Linked DNA regions of Longibacter salinarum. The protein of the gene in region 2 interacts with the protein of the main gene of each other region in a pairwise test. Links are inferred from orthologs where the notes say so. Each region holds a gene or a part of one and is shown on either strand. Other genes may lie near its edges. The genes, in order: ligA and leuS.

Evidence for each region.
Region 1: the proteins of leuS (region 2) and ligA interact in binary tests that used the Escherichia coli proteins (3 or more experiments, as listed by UniProt). The link is inferred for Longibacter salinarum from one-to-one orthologs.

What each region holds. Positions count from the first base shown.
Region 1 is NZ_PDEQ01000001.1:446,254-449,572, forward strand. Bases 100-3,092 are described here. They hold ligA (NAD-dependent DNA ligase LigA), read left to right. Parts: upstream 100-527; coding sequence 528-2,657; downstream 2,658-3,092. Other genes in these bases: CRI94_RS01835 (helix-turn-helix domain-containing protein), read left to right, coding at 100-458; CRI94_RS01845 (HD family phosphohydrolase), read left to right, coding at 2,833-3,092. Outside these bases: more of CRI94_RS01835, read left to right, coding at 1-99; more of CRI94_RS01845, read left to right, coding at 3,093-3,319. UniProt on the Escherichia coli protein: DNA ligase that catalyzes the formation of phosphodiester linkages between 5'-phosphoryl and 3'-hydroxyl groups in double-stranded DNA using NAD as a coenzyme and as the energy source for the reaction.
Region 2 is NZ_PDEQ01000003.1:30,984-34,462, forward strand. Bases 35-3,187 are described here. They hold leuS (leucine--tRNA ligase), read left to right. Parts: upstream 35-344; coding sequence 345-2,987; downstream 2,988-3,187. Other genes in these bases: CRI94_RS06505 (CoA-binding protein), read right to left, coding at 35-66. Outside these bases: more of CRI94_RS06505, read right to left, coding at 1-34; CRI94_RS06515 (hypothetical protein), read right to left, coding at 3,368-3,479.

The DNA.
Region 1 (3,319 bases), on a different replicon or contig from region 2:
GGTTCATGCTCGGAGGCGAATCCGGTACGGTTGAAGATACACCGGTCGCGGACACACCTGAAGATACGACGACGCAGGTCGAGGAACCCGTCCAAACCGAACGCCCGCCGCTCGCTAATATCACTCTCGGGGATACGATGTACCTCGTCCTTCGGGCAGAGCAGGACGTCACCCCGATCCGGGTCCAGCGAGACAACGATTTGAGGCGTCCCTACTGGATCAGCGAGGGTGAATCTGCCGTCTTTCCTTTCACCGAACGGATCATCGTCTGGGATAATCTTGAGAATGTAGACGTTCTGCTCGAAGATTTTCAATACCCGGAAGACACGGACGCCCGTGGTCGCCTCGTCGTAACCCGCGACTCGGCTGAGAGGTTTGCTGACACCGTCCGTGGAAGCGCAACCGAGTATGAAGTCGCGCCTGACACCTTCCGACTGAGCCCACAGGGCCTTCAGTAGGAACACCGTCGATGCGAGATCGACCCCGCCGACAGCGATAGTGCCACTCTTTTTCTTTGCCCGCCGTACATGGATCTGATCGAGCGCACGACCGAGATGCTTTCGGACTTCCCGGAGCCAAACGAGCTTTCGGAAACCGAGGCCGAAGCTGTCGTCGAGAATCTGCGGTCGTTGGTCCGCCAGCACGATCACAGGTATTACGTCGAGGACGACCCCGTTGTCACGGATGCCGAATACGACCGCCTTTATCGCGCGCTGGAGGATCTCGAACGGGCGTTCCCGAACGTGCGAAGCGAGGACTCTCCAACCCAACGCGTTGGAGGAGAGCCGATCAGTGCATTCGAGAAGCACGAGCATCCCGAGCCGATGCTGTCGCTTTCCAATGCATTCGACGCGCAAGAACTCCGAGACTGGTATGACCGGTGCAGACGCGGACTCGAAGACGTCTACGGAGATGTGGCTCCCGTTGTCGTAGCCGAACTGAAAATCGATGGGCTGGCAGTCGCCCTGACGTATCAGGACGGACATCTCGATGTTGCCGCGACACGGGGCAACGGACGCGTAGGAGAGAACATCACGCATAACGTCCGCACGATCCATCGAATTCCGATGGTTGTGCCCGTGAGCGGAGACCAGGAGCCTCCGGACCGAATGGAGGTTCGCGGCGAGGTGTTCATGCGCAAAAGCGAATTCGAGGCGCTAAATGAGCGTCTCCGCGACGAAGACGAACAGGCCTTTGCCAATCCACGCAATGCGGCCGCTGGAACGCTCCGACAGCTCGATCCGTCGGTCACGGCGCAGCGACCACTGAGCTTTTTTGCGTATGCCATCGGCCCCACAACGGGGGGCACGCCCGACTCGCATCACGCCACGCTTGAGATGCTGGGCGAATTTGGCCTTCCGATCGAGAGCCACACTCAACAGTTCGACGATATCGACGACGTCGTCGAGTTCTGCGAGAGCTGGATCGACCGACGGGATGACCTGGATTACGAAATCGACGGTGTCGTTGTCAAAATCGATGATCTCCCGTATCAGGAAGAGCTCGGAGCGATATCCAACGCACCCCGCTGGGCCGTTGCGTTTAAATTTCCGGCTCGCGAGGCGACAACCACGCTGGAGAAGATCATCGTCAACGTCGGTCGTACCGGCGCCATCAAGCCCGAAGCGGTGCTAGCACCGGTTCAAATCGGCGGCGTCACCGTATCGCAGGCCACGCTACATAATGAAGACTACATTACCGACCGCGACATTCGCGAAGGCGATACCGTCGTTGTGAAGCGGGCTGGAGATGTCATTCCGCAGGTCGTTCAACCCGTTCTAGACGCGCGGACCGGAAATGAAGAGCCGTGGGAGTTCCCAACGCACTGTCCGGAATGCGGTACCGAGCTGGTCCGACTGGACGACGAAGCTGACTGGTATTGCATGAACACGGAGTGCCCGGCCCAATTCAGGCGACTTGTGGAGCACTTCGTATCGCGGAACGCCATGGACGTTGAAGGTCTGGGAGAACGCGTGGCCCACACGCTCGTCGACGAGGGTCTGATTCACACACTGGCTGACCTCTTTCGACTTCAGGTCGACGATCTGACCCCATTGGAGGGTTTCGGCCAAAAGAGCGCACAGAATCTCGTTGACGCAATCGATGCTGCGCGTGACCGCACGCTGGCCCGCCTGCTCTTCGCGCTTGGGATCCGCCATGTCGGACGAACCGTTGCCGAAACGATCGTCGAGCATTTCGCTTCGATCGACGATATCGACGCCGCACGCCAGGAAGACCTGGTCGCTATCGATGGTGTCGGACCCGTCATTGCAGAAAGCCTCGTCGACTGGTTCGACGTCGACCGGAACCAGGAGCTCATCGAGCATCTCAAGGAGGTCGGCGTCAACACGAAACGCAAGCCTCAAGAAGCCCCTCAGGACGAAGTTGACACCGACGAGCTCCCACTCGCGGGCAAGACCCTCGTCATTACCGGAAGTTTGGATTCGCTCACGCGCAAAGATGCCAAGCAACTCATCGAGTCCGCTGGAGGCAAGGTGACGTCAAGTGTCAGCGGCAACACCGACTTCCTCGTCAAGGGAGAAAACCCGGGGTCGAAATACGACGACGCGCAGAGTCGTGGCATCCCGATTGTAGACGGTGAGGATGCCCTACGAGATCTCGTCGATGGAAATGAAGTGCCCGCATCGAGCTCTTGATCGCACGTACACGATATGGTCGCACCACGCTCGAGTTGAATCTTTCAAGCCGTCCGGGCATTAGCACGCCGTAGCTTCGGATCGGACCCGATGTCTCTTTCCAAGCCGATTCTCCCTCGCCTTCGGGGCGTTCAGGGACGAAATCGGCATCTCCTCACGATGTCGCTGCGACTGCATGGGCATTTTAGAATCGATTGGCCTCTCAAAACGGAAGGCGCGTCCTGTTGGACAGGAATTAGAAAGCGGGCGCACCGATAAGGAGAGCGAAGCCCGACGCCATTGGCTCGTACGAGGGGGAATGTTCCTCGCCTTAATCGTCGTTACCGTTCTCGCATTTCCGCGCGGCGAGGTCTACGAGTATACCGTCGAGGTAGGCGATACCTGGCGCCAACCAACCCTGGTCGCATCGTTCAACTTTCCAATTCGGAAAGACGCCAGTCGAGTCGATCGGGAACGCCAAGAAGCGCGCCGGGAAACGCCACCGTACTTCCAGGAACTCCCGAACGCCCAGTCTAAGATGGCGGCCAATCGGGATACGCTCCGACAGCAACTGGATCGGATCCTCGAAGCGTACGCCGATTACCGATTTCATTCTACCCGAAACCGGCCCGACGCCGCCCAAGCCGACTCGCTTCGATACGTCGAGCTCCGTCGCAATGCCC
Region 2 (3,479 bases):
GCGCCCGGAGAGCCCGACCACAGCGATGACATCGGCCTCGCGAAGGATAGAAGGGATATCAGACATAAGCCTGCTGACAAATTGTAGTAGGACAGAAACCGCTGAACCCTGAACCCTGAACCCTGAACCCTGAACCCTGAACTCTGAACTCTGAACTCATCTTCCCCGTGAATTCAGACCGGACGGTTCGGGACATCCGGGGCAGCGTTGTACGTTAAAACACCATTTCGTGCCGAATATGTTGGCCTCTATTGCCGGTCGGCACCCGCGGTCGTCTTTTGAGTTTCTCCGATGACCGCACGAACTCACCCGCACGGCCCGATCGAACTGCACACCATCGCTCCATGCCGTATCCGCACGACGAAATTGAATCCAAGTGGCAGCGCCACTGGGACGAACATCAGACCTTTCGCACGCCCGACGACCTTCCTGAGGATCCGTCGGACGACGAAAAGTTCTACGTCCTCGACATGTTTCCCTATCCGAGTGGTTCTGGGCTCCACGTTGGTCATCCCGAAGGGTATACGGCCACAGACATCGTCGCTCGACACAAGCGCATGCGTGGCGTCCGCGTGCTCCATCCGATGGGATGGGACGCGTTCGGTCTGCCGGCCGAGCAGTACGCGCTAAAGACGAACACGCACCCACGGGTGACGACGGAGAAGAACGTCGATAACTTCCGGAAGCAGCTCAAACGTCTCGGGTTTTCGTACGACTGGCAGCGGGAGATCAATACGACGGACCCGGATTACTACCGGTGGACACAGTGGATTTTTCTGAAGCTGTATGAGCGGGGACTCGCCTATCAGAGCGAGGAACCCGTCTGGTGGTGCGAAGAGCTGGGCACGGTGCTCGCCAACGAAGAGGTGATCGATGGCAAGAGCGAGCGGGGCGGCTACCCGTGCCGCCGTGTGCCGATGCGCCAGTGGGTGCTGAAGATTACGGAATACGCTGAGCGGCTGCTGGACGGGCTCGACGACCTGGATTGGCCCGAGAGCACCAAGCAGATGCAGCGCAACTGGATCGGCAAGTCCGAAGGTGCGGAGATTCACTTCCAGCTTGACGACGTCGATGACGCGCTGGAGGTATTCACCACCCGTCCGGACACGCTCTTCGGCGCCACGTACATGGTGGTTGCGCCGGAGCATGATCTTGTGGACGACATTACGACCGACGAGCATCGCGACGAGGTTGAGGTGTACCGCAAGCAGGCAATGCAGAAGAGCGAGCTCGAGCGAACCGAGCTTCAGAAAGAGAAGTCCGGCGTCTTTACCGGCGGCTACGCGATCAATCCGGCGACCGGCGATCGTGTCCCCGTCTGGATCGCGGACTACGTGTTGGCGAGCTACGGAACGGGCGCCATCATGGCCGTTCCGGGGCACGACGAGCGCGACTACGACTTTGCGCAGAAGTACGGACTGGAGATTCGCGAGGTGGTCGAAGGGGGCGACCTCGATGAGGCTGCCTACATCGGCGACGGCTCTCACGTGAACTCCGCGAATGAGGACGTGAGTCTCAATGGCCTCGGTACCGACGCGGCGATTGCGGCGATCACCGAATGGCTGGAAGAGAATGATCTCGGTCGCGCCAAGATCAACTACAAGCTCCGCGACTGGCTCTTCAGCCGTCAGCGCTACTGGGGCGAGCCGTTCCCGATCATCTTCACGCAGGACGAGGACGGCGAGTTTACCCAGCCGAAACCCGTGCCGGAAGACGATCTGCCGGTGACGCTGCCGGAAGTCGACGAGTTTAAGCCAAGCGGCTCTCCACACGGTCCGCTGTCGAACGTCGAGGACTGGGTCGAAACGACGGACCCCGAGACGGGCGAACCGGCGCGCCGCGAAACCAACACGATGCCCCAGTGGGCCGGGTCGTGCTGGTACTACCTGCGCTTTATCGATCCGGATAATGATGACCGCCTGGTCGACCCGGAGAAGGAGAAGTACTGGCTACCGGTCGATCTCTATATCGGTGGGTCGGAGCACGCGGTGCTACACCTTCTGTACGCTCGTTTCTGGCACAAAGTCCTGTACGATGCAGGCGTCGTTTCTACGAAAGAGCCGTTTCAGACGCTCGTCCATCAGGGACTGATTTTGGGCGAGATGGAGTATACGGCCTATGTCGGGCCCGACGGTGAACCGGTCAGTGCTCAGCATGTCGATGACGGCGTGGACACGCGCACGGGCGTTGAGGTCGAGGCACGCTCGATCGACAAGTCGGATGTAGAAAAGGACGGAGATGTATTTGTTCTGGCGGAGTCGACGGACATCCGCGTCGATGCTCGAAGCCACAAGATGAGCAAAAGCCGCGGCAACGTCGTCAACCCCGACGACGTGATCGACGAGTACGGTGCCGATGCGCTGCGACTCTACGAGATGTTCATGGGCCCGCTTGAACAGGTGAAGCCCTGGAGCACGAGCGACGTTGACGGCGTCTTCCGCTTCCTGAACCGTGTCTGGCGTCTGGTCATCAATGATGAGACCGGCGAGCTAAACGACGCTGTGCAGGACGTGGAGGCGGACGCAGATCAGATGCGTGTGCTCCACAAGACGATCAAGAAGGTCACCGAAGATATCGGCGACCTGAGCTTCAACACGGCTATAGCGGCCATGATGGAATTCGTGAATGCCGCGTACAAATGGGACGTCGTGCCGCGTAGCACCATCGATCCGTTCATCCAGATCCTGAGTCCGTTCGCCCCGCACATCGCGGAAGAGCTCTGGGAGCGGCTCGGCCACGAGGATACGATCGCCTATACCGATTGGCCGGCGTTCGACGAGGAGAAGATCAAGAAGGATGTTGTCAGCATGGCCGTGCAGGTCAACGGCACGGTTCGCGCGACGATCGAGATCCCCGCGGGGGCCGACGAGGACGAGGCATTGTCTACCGCCCGGGCCGACGAAAACGTCAAGCGGTATCTTGACGACGGCGACGTGAAGCGTGAGATCTACGTGCCCGGTCGCATTATCAACTTCGTGGTGGCGTAAATAATCGCGACGCCTTCGCTCGCGCCAGTGTGATACTGAATCCAAATGATCGTGTCCGAATGCCGTGCCTCAGATGTAGGGTCGATTCGATCGAAAAAAGGGGACGGGACGCAGGAATCAACGTTTTTTGGCACCTTCACGCCTGCGAAACGCTTCCACAGATGATCTTGACCCCACATTGTCATTTGGATTTGGTATGAGGTGTGTCTTCCGGCTGGCGAGAAGACAAGAAAAGCCGGAGCCGACCCTGGGTCGTGCTCCGGCTTTTTCCGTAGGGGCCGGCGACTGGGGGATGAGAGCGGCACCGTATCCGAAGGGGGGAATCGGAGAGCCCGCGTCTCGCAGTCGCCGGAAATCGAGGTCAAGATTGGAATCAGTCGTTAGTTTTTACCCACCACGACGTTTTCACCATCGGATGTGCGTCGAAACGAATACCATACGAGCATGGCCTCGTCGGTCTCACCGTACGGGCAATTCGCGCCCTTGTATGCG